One region of the Cupriavidus sp. FW306-01-F10A genome, then DNA from elsewhere that is predicted to be linked to it. Evidence: riboswitches for the same ligand, from Rfam matches in the RefSeq annotation. Region 1 holds a riboswitch; the other holds the start of a gene.

Evidence for each region. A riboswitch is a leader RNA that binds a small molecule or an ion and turns the genes downstream of it on or off. The one in region 1 is predicted to bind glycine.
Region 2: it holds a riboswitch for glycine, as region 1 does, so the genes downstream of both, AC3WLF_RS25350 (D-amino acid dehydrogenase) here and gcvT (glycine cleavage system aminomethyltransferase GcvT) in region 1, are expected to answer to the same signal.

What each region holds. Positions count from the first base shown of each region.
Region 1 covers NZ_JBYSYA010000015.1:48,172-55,177, forward strand. Annotated here, with positions in the region: gene gcvP (aminomethyl-transferring glycine dehydrogenase) at 1-2,391, opposite strand, end outside; gene gcvH (glycine cleavage system protein GcvH) at 2,492-2,872, opposite strand; gene gcvT (glycine cleavage system aminomethyltransferase GcvT) at 2,962-4,089, opposite strand; glycine riboswitch at 4,189-4,314, opposite strand; glycine riboswitch at 4,336-4,423, opposite strand; gene AC3WLF_RS20880 (YMGG-like glycine zipper-containing protein) at 4,501-4,728, opposite strand; gene AC3WLF_RS20885 (UvrD-helicase domain-containing protein) at 5,011-7,006, shown strand, end outside.
Region 2 covers NZ_JBYSYA010000023.1:3,915-10,920, reverse strand. Annotated here, with positions in the region: gene AC3WLF_RS25370 (Bug family tripartite tricarboxylate transporter substrate binding protein) at 1-893, shown strand, start outside; gene AC3WLF_RS25365 (TlpA family protein disulfide reductase) at 919-1,422, opposite strand; gene AC3WLF_RS25360 (sialidase family protein) at 1,419-2,642, opposite strand; gene AC3WLF_RS25355 (TonB-dependent receptor) at 2,668-4,995, opposite strand; glycine riboswitch at 5,152-5,250, shown strand; glycine riboswitch at 5,251-5,369, shown strand; gene AC3WLF_RS25350 (D-amino acid dehydrogenase) at 5,381-6,694, shown strand.

The sequences.
Region 1 (7,006 bases):
CTCGGTGGCGGCGGTCAGGCCGGCCGAACCCATCATCGCGATATACATCCACGAGATCGGCAGGATGCTGGCCGAGCCGAACGGCGCCGCCGAAACGCCGCCGATGCCGCGGTCGTCGCGGCGATAGCCGACGCTGTCCTGGTTGGGCAGGAAGTCAGCCAGGTGCGCGCCGACTGCGACCGGGCCCACGCCCGGGCCGCCGCCGCCGTGCGGGATGCAGAAGGTCTTGTGCAGGTTCAGGTGCGACACGTCGCCGCCGAACTGGCCCGGCGCGGCGGTGCCGACCATCGCGTTCATGTTGGCGCCGTCCACGTACACCTGGCCGCCGTGCTGGTGCACGATCTCGCAGATCTGCTGCACGCCCTGCTCGAACACGCCGTGCGTGGACGGGTAGGTGATCATGATCGCCGCCAGGTTCTTGCTGTGCTGCTCGGCCTTCTTCGCCAGGTCTTGCAGGTCGACGTTGCCGTCCTCGTCGCAGGCCACCACCACCACCTTCATGCCGGCCATCTGCGCCGAAGCCGGGTTGGTGCCGTGTGCGGACGACGGGATCAGGCAGATGTCGCGATGGCTTTCGCCGCGGCTGGCGTGGTAGGCATGGATGATCAGCAGGCCCGCGTACTCGCCCTGCGAGCCGGCGTTGGGCTGCAGGCTGACCGCGGCGTAGCCGGTGGCGGCGCACAGCATGGCCTCGAGCTGGTCGATCATCTCGCGGTAGCCCACGGTCTGGTCCAGCGGCGCGAACGGGTGGATCTGGCTGAATTCGGGCCAGGTCACCGGGATCATCTCGCTGGTGGCGTTCAGCTTCATCGTGCACGAGCCCAGCGGGATCATGGTGCGGTCCAGCGCCAGGTCCTTGTCGGCCAGCATGCGCAGGTAGCGCAGCATCTCGTGTTCGGCGTGGTGCGTGTTGAACACCGGGTGGGTCAGGTATTCGCTGGTGCGTGCCAGTTCCGCCGGGAACGCGTCCTGCACGACAGCTTCGAGCTTGTCGAAGTCCACTTCCGCGGGCAGCGGCTTGCCTTGCGTGAAGACTTCCCACAGCGCGACCACGTCGGCACGGGTGGCAGTCTCGTCCAGCGAGATGCCGACGCGCGTGGCGCTGATATGGCGCAGGTTGATGCCGCGCGCGGTGGCCGCGGCATGGATGGCATCGGTGTTGAAGCCGGTTTCCAGCGTCAGCGTATCGAAGAAGCTGGCGTTGGTGCGCGCGAAGCCGAGCTTTTCCAGGCCGGCGGCCAGCGTCGCGGTCAGGCGATGCACGCGCTGCGCGATGCGCTTCAGGCCCTGCGGGCCATGGTAGACCGCATACATCGACGCCATCACGGCCAGCAGCACCTGCGCGGTACAGATATTCGAGGTGGCCTTCTCGCGGCGGATATGCTGCTCGCGCGTCTGCAGGGCCAGGCGGTAGGCCTTGTTGCCCTGCGCATCGATGGTCACGCCCACCAGCCGGCCCGGCATCGAGCGCTTGAACGCGTCCTTCACCGCCATATAGCCGGCGTGCGGGCCGCCGAAGCCCAGCGGCACGCCGAAGCGCTGCGAGTTGCCCACGGCCACATCGGCGCCCCATTCGCCCGGCGCGGCGATCAGCGTCAGCGCCAGCAGGTCGGCGGCAGCCACCACCAGGCCGCCGGCGGCGTGCACGGCGTCGGCGATGGCGCGGTAGTCGTTGACGTCGCCGTTCACGCCCGGGTACTGCAGCAGCACGCCGAAGGCGTTGGCCGCGGCGGCATCGGCGGCGGGGCCGACCTTGACCTCGATGCCCATCGGCAGCGCGCGCGTGCGTACCACTTCCAGCGTCTGCGGCAGCACGTCGTCGGCCACGTAGAAGGTGTTCGAATCGTGCTTGTTCACGCGCTGCAGCAGCGTCATGGCTTCGGCCGCGGCAGTGCCTTCATCCAGCATCGACGCATTGGCGATATCCAGCCCGGTCAGGTCGGTGACCATCTGCTGGAAGTTCAGCATCGCCTCCAGGCGGCCCTGCGAGATCTCCGGCTGGTAGGGCGTGTAGGCGGTGTACCAGGCCGGGTTCTCGAAGATATTGCGCAGGATGACGCCGGGCGTGACGGTGTTGTAGTAGCCCTGGCCGATAAAGCTCTTCAGCACCCTGTTCTTGCCAGCCAGCCCGCGCAGCCTTGACAGCGCGGCTTCCTCGCTCAGCGGCTCGGTGAACTCGCCCATCGGCATGCCGTCGCGGCGGCGGATGGCGGCGGGGATGACGGCGTCGATCAGCGCGGCGCGGCTGTCATAGCCCAGCACCTTCAGCATGTGCTGCTGTTCGGGGGTATCGGGGCCGATATGGCGGGCGGCGAAGGCGTCGCGCGCCTCCAGTTCGGCCAGCGTGGGCCGGTTCACTTGGGCGGCGTTCATGGGAAGCGGGGCGTTCATTGGCAAGAACCTCGTGAGGTGCGCGCCGGCCGGTGGTCAGCCGGGACGGCGCGCGTCAGTCTGCAGTGGCCGGTCCAACCATGGACCGGCGCGGCCGGCGTCAGGCGCCGACGCTGGCCTTGTAGGCGTCGGCCGACATCAGGCCGTTGACGTCGTCGCCGTTGGCCGGCTTGAGCTTGAACAGCCACGCGTCGAAGGCGTCGGCGTTGACGCTCTCCGGGGCAGCCGTGGCGGCCTCGTTGACGGCGATCACTTCGCCGGCCACGGGGGCGTAGATGTCGGAAGCGGCCTTTACCGATTCCACCACTGCCAGCGCATCGCCGGCACCGACCGACTTGCCCACTTCGGGCAGTTCCAGGAAGACGATGTCGCCCAGCGCGTCCTGCGCGTGGTCGGTGATGCCGATGGTGAGCGTGCCGTCGGCTTCGACGCGTACCCACTCATGCGACTCGGTGTACTTGAGGTCAGCGGGGAAATTCATGAAGGTTCTCCGGATACAGATTTGTTTCTTGTTGGGTGATGCCTGCCCGGCGAAGCTGCCGGCAGGCGAGGGCGACCGTTGGGTGAGCCTCAGCTCACGAGTGCCTTGCCATTACGCACAAACGGCAGTTTAACCACAGTCGCGTTGAGTTTGCGGTCGCGGATCTCCACCTGCACGGTATCGCCCACGGCGACATCCTTGGGCAGGCGGGCAAAGGCGATGGACTGGGACAGCGACGGGCTGAAGGTGCCGCTGGTGATTTCACCGTCACCGGCCGGCGTGATCACTTTCTGGTGGGCGCGCAGGACGCCGCCCTTGTCACGCAGGATCAGGCCGAGGAATTGCTGGCGCGAACCGGCCGCGGCCAGTGCCGCCTTGCCGGTGAAGTCACGCTCGCTCTGCAGGTCCACCGTCCAGGCCAGGCCCGCATCCAGCGGCGAGGTGTTGATATCCATATCCTGGCCGTACAGGTTCATGCCGGCTTCCAGGCGCAGCGTGTCGCGCGCGCCCAGGCCTGCGGGGCGCACGCCGGCGGCGTTCAGCTTTTCCCAGACGGCGGCGACGTTCTCGGCCGGCACCACCAGTTCGAAGCCGTCTTCGCCGGTGTAGCCGGTGCGCGCCACCATGATCTCGCCGATGGCCGGGTCCTGGACCACGGCGGCGTTGAAGGGCTTGAGCGTGTCCGAAGGCTGGGTCGAGGGGAAGGTGCTCCACACCCTGGCGCGGGCGTTGGGCCCCTGCACGGCGACGATGGCCAGAGGCTGCACGCCTGCAGGCGCAACATCGTCGCGGCGCGGCGTGATGGTCACATCGCTGCCGGTGGCGGCATTGCGCGCGCGGATCCATTCGATGTCGCCCAGCGCGGTGCTGGCGTTGACGACCAGGCGGAAGCGGTCCTCGGCAAAGAAGTAGACGATCAGGTCGTCGATCACGCCGCCTTTCTCATCCAGCATGCAGGAGTAGAGCGCCTTGCCCGGGGTCTGCAGCTTGTCGACATTGTTGGCCAGCAGGCCGCGCAGGAAGCTGCGGGTATTGGCGCCGGCGAGGTCGACCACGCACATGTGCGACACGTCGAACATGCCGGCGTCGGTGCGCACGGCATTGTGTTCTTCGATCTGGGAGCCGTAGTTGACCGGCATGTCCCAGCCGCCGAAATCAACCATGCGGGCGCCGAGGGCGCGGTGGATGGCGTTGAGGGGCGTGGCCTGGAGCGTCATGGAATCCTCTGGGGCAGTCTCGGTTGGCGAAAACAAAAAAAGGGCCATCCGCCGCAACGCTCGCCGCGCCTGAATGTGGCGTGGCAATCCGCTGCGGCGGATGACCCCTCTGTCCTCGATACCTGAGAGATTACAAGGCGGATCCTGCCGGACCCCTTCCTCGTGCGCCCCTTCGGTGGGCACGCTCGCCACGAATGGCGGGTGCCGCTCTCCAGAGTTCGGCATGCATTGTGTGCATATTGCATGCCGATCCGATCGGTCCGTGGTGCCTGAGAGTTTTCGGGTGATACCCCTTCGGCGGCGCAGGCGATGCGCGCTCTCCCGGTCGGATGCGCGCAATGTACGGGAGGCCCCGGCCTTTGTCAAACCGGCCAGGGGAGCCTGCCGTACCTGTCGCTGCGGTGGTCTGGCTTACTTCTTCTTGTCGTCGGTGACAACGTTACCGATCACGCCGCCCACGGCCGCGCCACCCAGCGTACCCAGCGCGCTACCGTCGGTGAGGATGGCGCCGCCCACGGCGCCCGCGCCCGCGCCAATGGCGGTATTACGCTGCTTCGGGGTCATATCCGCGCAACCGGCAAAGGCCGCGACGGTCACGCCGATCAGGGTCACCTTGGTCAAAGTCTGCAGGGTTTTCATTATTGGCTCCGATGTGATGATTCAAGCATGTCAACCCCGCCGCGCAGGCCAGGGGACATACTAGTTAGAGCGTTTGGTTGCGCGATTGGCTCCGGCCTTTACGAAGTGTTACGCCGGTGACACAACCGGCCGTGTCAACGCGGTTTGCGCTGACTGACCTGCCGCGACCAGCGTGTTAACATCGGCAGCTTTGCTGCCATGCCCGTTTTTTGGGTGCTGGCGTGTCCCGCCTGGCCTGCCGCTGTTCCTGCCGATTTCCCTGCCTCCAACCGCATCCCACGCATGACCCATGGCCTGAACTCCGCCCAATCCGAAGCCGTCCGCTACCTGGACGGCCCTTGCCTGGTGCTGGCCGGGGCGGGCTCCGGCAAGACCCGGGTGATCACGCAGAAGATCGCGCATCTGATCGAGGACAAGGGCTTCGAGCCGCGCCATATCGCCGCCGTCACCTTTACCAACAAGGCCGCCAAGGAGATGCAGGAGCGCATCGGCAAGCTGATGGAGGGCAAGACCACGCGCGAGGGCAAGCGCATCCCGCTCAAACAGCTGACGGTCTGTACCTTCCACTCGCTCGGGGTGCAGATCCTGCGCATGGAGGCCGAGCACGTGGGCCTGAAGCCGCAGTTTTCGATCATGGATTCGGACGACTGCTTCGGCCTGATCCAGGAGCAGCTGGGCACCACCGACAAGAAGCTGATCCGCGGCGTGCAGGGCACGATCTCGCTATGGAAGAACGGCATGGTCGATCCGGAGGCAGCGATCGCGCAGGCCGCCAATGCCGACGAGCACCAGGCCGCGCTGGTCTACCGCAACTACGTGGCCACGCTGCACGCCTACCAGGCGGTGGATTTCGACGACCTGATCCGCCTGCCCGCCGAGCTGTTCGCGCGCAATGAAACGGTGCAACTCAAGTGGCAGAACCGCCTGCGCTACTTCCTGGTCGACGAATACCAGGACACCAACGCCTGCCAGTACCAGTTGCTGAAGCTGCTGGCAGGCGGCTCGCACCTGCGCGCGCCGGCCTTCACCGCGGTCGGCGACGACGACCAGGCCATCTATGGCTGGCGCGGCGCCACGCTGGACAACCTGCGCGGGTTGCAGACCGACTTCCCGGACCTGAAGGTGATCAAGCTGGAGCAGAACTACCGCTCCACGGTGCGCATCCTGGAAGCCGCCAACGCGGTCATCGCCAACAACCCCAAGCTGTTCGACAAGAAGCTGTGGAGCGAGCACGGCATGGGCGACCCCATCGCCATCCACCCGATGAACGACGAGGAGCACGAGGCCGAGTCGGTGGTGTTCCGCCTGTCCGCGCACAAGTTCGAGCGCCGCGCGCAGTTCCGCGACTACGCCATCCTGTATCGCGGCAACCACCAGGCGCGGCTGTTTGAGCAGATCCTGCGGCGCGAACGGATTCCCTATGTGCTGTCGGGCGGCCAGAGCTTCTTCGACAAGGCCGAGATCAAGGACATCTGCGCCTATCTGCGCCTGATTGCCAACCCCGACGACGATCCCGCCTTTATCCGCGCCATCACCACGCCGCGCCGCGGCGTGGGCAACACCACGCTGGAAGCGCTGGGCACCTTTGCCGGACAGGCCAAGGTGTCGCTGTTCGAGGCCGCGATGATGGGCGGCATCGAAGGCAAGCTGCAGCCGCGCCAGCTGGAGCCGCTGCGCGTGTTCTGCGAATCGATGGTACGGCTGGCCGACCGCGCGGCCAAGGATCCCGCCACCGTGGTGCTGGACGACCTGATGGAAGGGATCCACTACGAGGCCTACCTGTACGACAGCTTCGACGAACGGCAGGCGCAGTCGCGCTGGACCAATACGCTGGAATTCCTCGACTGGCTCAAGCGCAAGGGCACCAAGCCCGAAGGCGCCGAGGGCGAGGAAGCCACCGGCTTCGACAATGCCGACGGCCTCGGCAGCGAAGGCAAGAACCTGCTGGAGCTGACCCAGACCGTGGCGCTGATGAGCATGCTGGAAGGCCGCGAGGAAGATCCCGACGCGGTGCGGCTGTCCACGCTGCATGCGTCCAAGGGGCTGGAGTATCCGCACGTGTTCCTGGTCGGCGTGGAGGAGGGCATCCTGCCGCACTGCCGCGAAGACGAGGACATGAGCGACGAGAAGATCGAGGAAGAGCGGCGATTGATGTATGTCGGCATCACCCGCGCCCAGCGCAGCCTGCATGTCAGCTGGTGCAAGAAGCGCAAGCGCGCGCGAGAGACCTACTCGTGCCAGCCTTCGCGCTTTATCGGCGAGATGAAGCTGGAGGAGG
Region 2 (7,006 bases), on a different contig from region 1:
GGCCGGCCAAGCCGATCCGGCTGGTGGTGCCGTTCGCGCCGGGCGGCAGCTCGGAGATCGTGGCCCGCTCCACCGCGGCGGAGCTGACCAAGCTGCTAGGCGTGTCAGTCTTCGTCGAGAACAAGCCCGGCGCGGCCGGCAATATCGCCATGGGCGAAGTCGCGCGCGCCGATGACAACCACACGCTGATCCTCGGCCATATCGGCACGCTGGCGGTCAATCCGTTTATCTTCCCGAAGCTGCCCTATGACCCCGTCAAGGACTTCCGCGCGATCTCGCTGCTGTCCAAGGTGCCGAGCCTGTACGTGGTCCACCCGGACGTCCCCGCGAAGAACCTGAAGGAGTTCGTGGCGTTGGCCAAGAGCAAGCCCGGCAAGCTGAACTACGGTTCGGCCGGCAACGGCAGCGCCGGCCATCTGGCCTTTGAATACCTGAAGGCCGCGACCGGCACCTTCATCACCCATGTGCCGTATCGCGGCAGCGGTCCGCAGATCACTGACCTGCTGTCGGGGCGGTTGGACGCAGCCGCGGTCGGCGCGCCGGCGATCATCCAGTTCATCAAGGCCGGCAAGGTGCGCTGCATCGCCACCGGCACGACCCAGCGCATTCCCCAGCTGCCCGACGTGCCAACGGTTGCCGAACAAGGCTATCCCGGCTTCGAAATGACGCAGTGGTATGGCCTGCTGGCACCGGCATCTCTGCCCCAGGCGGCCGCCGACAAGCTGGCGGACGCCACCGTGAAAGCAGTGAAGAGCAAGTCGTCGGTCGAGCGCCTGAGCGCGGATGCGGCGATTGTGGTGGGCGACACGCCGGCCGAGTTCTCGCGCTTTATCGCGCAGGAGCAGCAGCGCTGGAAGCCCATCATTGCGCGCGCGGGAATCAAGCCGGATTGAACGGACAGCCGCTCCCGGCGCAGCCTCAGCCGGCGATGCCAGCCCAGCGCAGGTGCTTGTCCCAATCCGCGTCGCTGATCACGCCGGACACGCCGTGCCGCTGGCCATCGGCGCGATAGAAGTAGGTGCGCGGCATCTCGCCCATCCAGTCCGGATCGACCGCATAGCGCAGCCGCTCCTGCGGCTCGTGCCCGAACACCCACGCGTTGCGCGTGAGCCTGACGCGCTGGAGCAATTGCTGCACCTGTGGCAGCGCGTCGGGGTTGTCCGTCGCCAGCGTGACGACGCGCAGGTCCGGATGCCGCGCGCGCAGCTTGCCGATGGCGTCGAAGTTGCGCTTGCAATAGACGCAGTCGAGCGACCACACCACCAGTACAAAGGGCTTGCCCTTCTGGCTGGCCGCCAGCTGGGCGGCGCTGGCCGATGCGAACACGGCGACGCGGTCGGCCGGTTGACTACCGGCATTGGCGGCCGTCATCGCCAGGGTCAGGACGGCAGCGGCGAGCAGCTTGCGGCGGGATGGCATCATGCACCCTCCTTGCCCAGCGGGAACACCTGGAAGCCCTCGGCCTCGGTACGCCACAGCACGTAGGCGCGGCCCGCATGCTGCAGCAGGTGCGGCTGGTCCGAGTCGCGCTCCGTGCCGGCCAGCTTGCGCGTCTGCCAGGTCTTGCCGCCATCGTGCGACAGCATCGCGGACAGCCGCGTCTGCTGGCCGTCGAACGATTTCCAGGCCACCGCGATCTCGTTGTCGTTCAGCGCGACGATGTCGGCATGCTGCGCGCGCGGGTCGTCCAGCGGGCGCTGTGCCTGCAGCTTGCCGTCCTTCCAGCGCCCCACCGAGACCGTGGGCTTGCCTTCGCGCACGTTGAACCAGACCATGTGCACCGTGCCATCGGGCGCCACCGAAGCGCCGGGGCCGTGGTGCGGGCAGGCGTCGATGCGCCAGTCGTCAAAGGTGGCGCGCTGCATCGGCGTGGCCTTGCCGTCGGTGCCCAGCAGCGCCAGCGCGTGGTCGCGCGCGTTGGGCGGGAACACATGGCGCCACAGCGCCAGCATCTTGCCGTCGGGCGTGGGCGACAGCGCGATGCGGCAGCATTCGCACGACTGGTCGGCGATCTTGTAGTCGCCCTGGAAGGTCTTGCCCTGGTCGGCGGAAACCGCGTAGTAGACCGCGGCGCCGGCGTACGGCTGCTTGCGCGCCTCGGCGGCAACCACGTCGCGCTTGTCGATCCAGCTGACGAAGACGCGCCCGGCGTTGTCCACCGCGATGGCGTCGAAGCGGTGGGCGATCTGGTCGCGGTTGGCATGCACCGTCAGCGGTTCGGCAAAGGACTTGCCGCCATCGGCGGAATGCGCAAAGCGGATAAAGCCGGTCCACGGCTTGGGCAGCGGCTGGGTCCAGGTGACGAAGATCTCGCCGTCGCGCCCCGCGGCGACCTTGGGCCGGCTTTCATGATCGGCGGCGACCTGCTCCGGCACGTTGTTGACATGCTGCGCCGGCCCGAAGCTGCGGCCGTAGTCGGTCGATGCACGTACCGCGACGTAAGGGCCGTCCTTGTAGGCGACCCACAGCTTGCCGTTTCGGTCGAACGCGGCGCCGGTGCCAAGCTCGCTCATCTTCGCGGCCTTGGCCTGCGCGCCGTGGCCGCTGTGATCGCCGTGCGTTTGCGCGGTCGCGGCCAGCGCGGCACCGGCCATCATCAGCCCGGCAACGATCAAGCGGAAACCGGGGCGAACGCCTTGCATGGATATGGTCAGCCTGTTCACGTGCTCAGAAGGAAAGTTTCGCCTCGGCGTAGAACGTCCGGCCCGGATACGGGTGGTAGACGTAGTAGCGCTGGTCGGTGAGGTTGTCGATGCCAAGCCCGAGGCGCACGTTCTTCGCAGGCCGGTACGTCAGCTTGACATCAAAGGTCAGGAAGCTGCTGGTGCCGCCGAAGGTGTCGGGATTGACGTCGGAATTGTCGAGCGTATTGTACTGCCGCCCCGAATAGGTCATGGCCAGCGTGCCGGCCCAGGCCGGCGTGATGCGATAGGTGCCCATCAGGTTGGCCCGCCACTTGGGAATGCGGTAGAAGTACTTGCCCACCGAGGCCGGGTTGTTGGCGTTCTCGAGCGTCTTCGAATGGTTGTAGGCCCCGCTGGCCGACAGGTCGAAGCCGCTGACGAACACATCGCGCGCGTCATAGGCCAGTTCGATGCCGCGGGTGCGCACGCGGTCGACGTTCTGGAAACTGGTGACGGTCGGGAATACCGTGGTATTGGTCTGGCTGACCAGGGCATCGTGGATATCGTCCTCATACACCGAGACCCGGAAGTACGACGAATCCAGCGTGCGCTCGAAGGTCAGGTCCTTCGAGAATGACCGCTCGGGCCGCAGGTTGGGATCGTTGTTGATCAGCGCGGTGCCGGTGATGCGGCCCTGGAACAGCTCGCTGACAGTCGGGTAGCGATAGGCCTGGCCCAGCGACAGCCGGCCCAGCCAGTCCTGCCCGAAGGCCTTCTCCAGCGCCAGCTTGGGCGACCAGTTGGATTCGCTGCGCACCGGGTAGCCGATATCCACGCCGGGCTGGCTGCGGCTGCCGTCATAGGCGCGCCAGTGTTCATAGCGCACGCCGGGGATCAGCTTCCAGTCCTCGGCAAAGTACCAGGCGTCCTGCGCATAGAGCGCCTGGGTCTCGGTCTTGCCGGCAAAGGCGTTGTTGAAGGCGGTGATGGTGACCGCCTGCCAGTCCGAGGTGTTGTAGGTGGTGTTGCTCAGCCGGTAATTGTCATAGTGGTAGCCGAACGTGACCCAGTGCCCGCCCTGCAGCTGCTGCGGGCGGTAGTCGGCCTTCAGGTCGAGCGTGCGCCAGCCGGTGCCGTCGCCATAGGTCACCGTGCCCGGCCCGCTGCCGGCGGTGTTGGCGCTGCGGCTGATGTCCTTGCTGACATCGAACAGCGACGCCACGCCCGAGAAATTCCAGCCGGTCTCATTGCGCGTGCGCAGCGACAGGCCATAGAGCCAGCGCGCGTCCTCGCCATTGCTGGGGGCAAAGGCGTTGGCGGGAATCACATAGCGATAGCCGCCGATATTCACGGGACCGCTCGACACAACATTGCCATCGGCATCGCGCAGGTAGCTGCCGGTGGCGCTGGATCGGTCCTGCTGCCAATAGGCCGCGGTGAACTGCGCCTGCAGGGTATTGGTGATGTCGTAGCCAAGCTTGAGCTTGAGCTGGTCCTGCACCGTGTGCGTGACGCCCTCGCTGTTCACGCCCATCACCACGCGGTCGCGGCCGGTCTGGTCCTGGTCGAAGTAGGCGCCGGTGACCGGCTTGTCGGCAGAAGTGGCACGGGCCGTGGAGCGTGCCGCGGTATAGAAGCTCAACGGCTGGCTCTTGCTGTCCTGCCGGTCCACGCTGACCAGCCACGAGAACGGGCCGACGCGGTCGCCCACATAGGCGTTGGCGTGGACCCCGTTGAAGTTGTCGTGCGTGCCGTACAGGCTGAAGCGCTGCGTGAACAGCTGCACGCTGGCATCGCCCTCGAGCTTCTCCGGCGTGCGCGTGGTGATCAGCACCGTCGCACCCAGCGAGTTGCCGGGATATAGCGCCGAATACGGGCCGTACAGCACATCCATGCGCTCGATCTCGGCGCTGTTGACCAGCGACCAGCGCGGCGGGAAGCTGAAGTCCGACCCCAGCAGGTTGGACAGCAGCAGGCCGTCCGCATACACCAGCCCGCGCGCCGACTGGCGCGAACTGGTGCTGCGCACCGAGATGATCGAGTTCATATCGCCGATGAAGCGCTTGCGTACGGCGAGGTTGGGCGCGTACTTGAGGGCGTCTTCCGTGTTCACCACATTGAAGTCGGCCATGCGGCGGCTGCTGATGCCGTAGGCCGGCGAGGGCGTGTTGGGCGGTATCGCCGGCGTCTCGGCGCGCTCCGACTTGGCCGAGACCACCACCTCCTGCAGCGGCTCGGGCGCGTCCACCACCTGGGCGGCGGCGACGGCGGGGCCCATCAGCACCGCCGAAACGGCCAGTGCAATGCGATTTTTCTTCACTGGAAAACCTTGTTGTCGTCTTTTTCGACTCACTCCACCTGAGCGCAGCATACGGCGCCTCTCCCCGAGAGCGAGCGCTGACATTTTATGGGGCACGGGGACGCAGGCCGATGCGACATAGCGACGCGGGCGGCAGGCCGCCTAAGCGTTAACCCGCATATCCAACGTCGAGCCTTGTCACTACATTGCCCCGATTGGCATCAAGCCAATGTGATGCAGGGAGAGACTGTCGCGGCGCCCGCCGCGGACAGCGCCGAAGGAGCAACCGCCCCGGAAACTCTCAGGCAAAAGGACCGGCATCACCAGTCAGTACACTCTGAAGAATGCCGGACGCTATCGTCCGCCGGCATACCGAAGGAGCAAGCGCGCCCCGCCCTCGCGGCCGGGTGTCGTGAATCTCTCAGGTCCAGAACAGAGGGGGCGTCCGCCACGCATATTGCGTCCGGGCTCCCACCATCGACGTTCCTGGAACCTGCAGATCATGAAATCAATCGCTGTCATCGGCGGTGGCATCACGGGTGTCACCACGGCCTACGCGCTGGCCCGGCGCGGATTCTCCGTCACACTGTTCGAACGCCACCGCTATGCCGCCATGGAGACCTCGTTCGCCAATGGCGGCCAGTTGTCGGCCTCCAACGCCGAGGTCTGGACCCACTGGTCGACCATCGTCAAGGGCATGAAATGGATGCTGCGCAACGACGCCCCGCTGCTGGTCAATCCCCGGCCCAACTGGCACAAGCTGTCCTGGTTCGCCGAGTTCATCGCCGCCATCCCCCACTACCGCCGCAACACCATCGAGACCGCGCGCCTGGCCATCGCCGCGCGTGAACACCTGTTCGCCTGGGCGGCGCAGGAAGGCATCGATTTCGACCTGAAGAAGGAAGGCATCCTCCATATCTACCGCGACAAGGCCGGCTTCGAGCATGCCGGCCGGGTCTCGGCGCTGCTGGCGCAGGGCGGGCTGGAGCGGCGCGCCGTGACGCCCGAGGAGATGCGCGCGATCGAGCCGACGCTGGCCGGCTCGTACTACGGCGGCTACTTCACCGAGAGCGATTCCACCGGCGACATCCACAAGTTCACCAGCGGCCTGGCCGCAGCCATCGATCGGCTGGGCGTGCGCTGCCTGTACGGCCAGGACGTGCGGGCGGTGAAGGCCGACGGCAGGCGCGCCACCGTGACCGTGCAGGACGGCGCCGACACGGCCACCTCCAGCTTCGATGGCGCCGTGATCTGCGCCGGCACCGCCAGCCGCGCGCTGGCCGCGGGGCTGGGCGACCGGGTCAACATCTATCCGGTCAAGGGCTATTCGATCACGGTCAACCTGACCGACGAGGCCAGCCGCGCCGCCGCACCGGTGGTCAGCCTGCTCGACGACGAAACCAAGCTGGTCACCAGCCGCCTCGGCGACGACCGCTTCCGTGTGGCCGGCACCGCCGAGTTCAACGGCTACAACCGCGATATCCGCGCCGACCGCATCCGCCCGCTGGTGGAATGGGTGCAGCAGTGCTTCCCCGGCGTCAGCACGCGCAGCGTGGTGCCTTGGGCCGGGCTGCGGCCGATGATGCCGGATATGCTGCCGCGCGTGGGGCGCGGGCGGGCGGCATGCATCTTCTACAACACCGGGCACGGGCACCTGGGGTGGACTTTGTCGGCGGTGACGGCTGATATGGTGGCGGGAGTTGTCGACCAGCATTTCGGCGCGAACGTGGCAGTCGCGCCGGGTGCGCCGCTGGCATTGGCCAAGGCCTGAGTTCGCGGGTGTTTTCTCCCACTCTCCCACTTGTGGGATAGGGGCCACTGTGCTCGAACAGCGCCGCGCCATGATGGAAGCATGGGGCGGCGCATGTATACGCTTGAAGAATAGTGGACGTGATGCCCTATCTTCGCCCGGATGAGTATCCAAGCCATCCACCAATTAATGAGGCTGCGACCATAGACACGAACCAGCCAACAAAGAACAGATTCGCTGCATGCTGCTTCGTGTCGAACAAACTTCCTGTCCCGCGCAACACTACAATGCCGAAGAGATATAACCCGCCCCAAGCAGCAAGCGTAGCCAGGA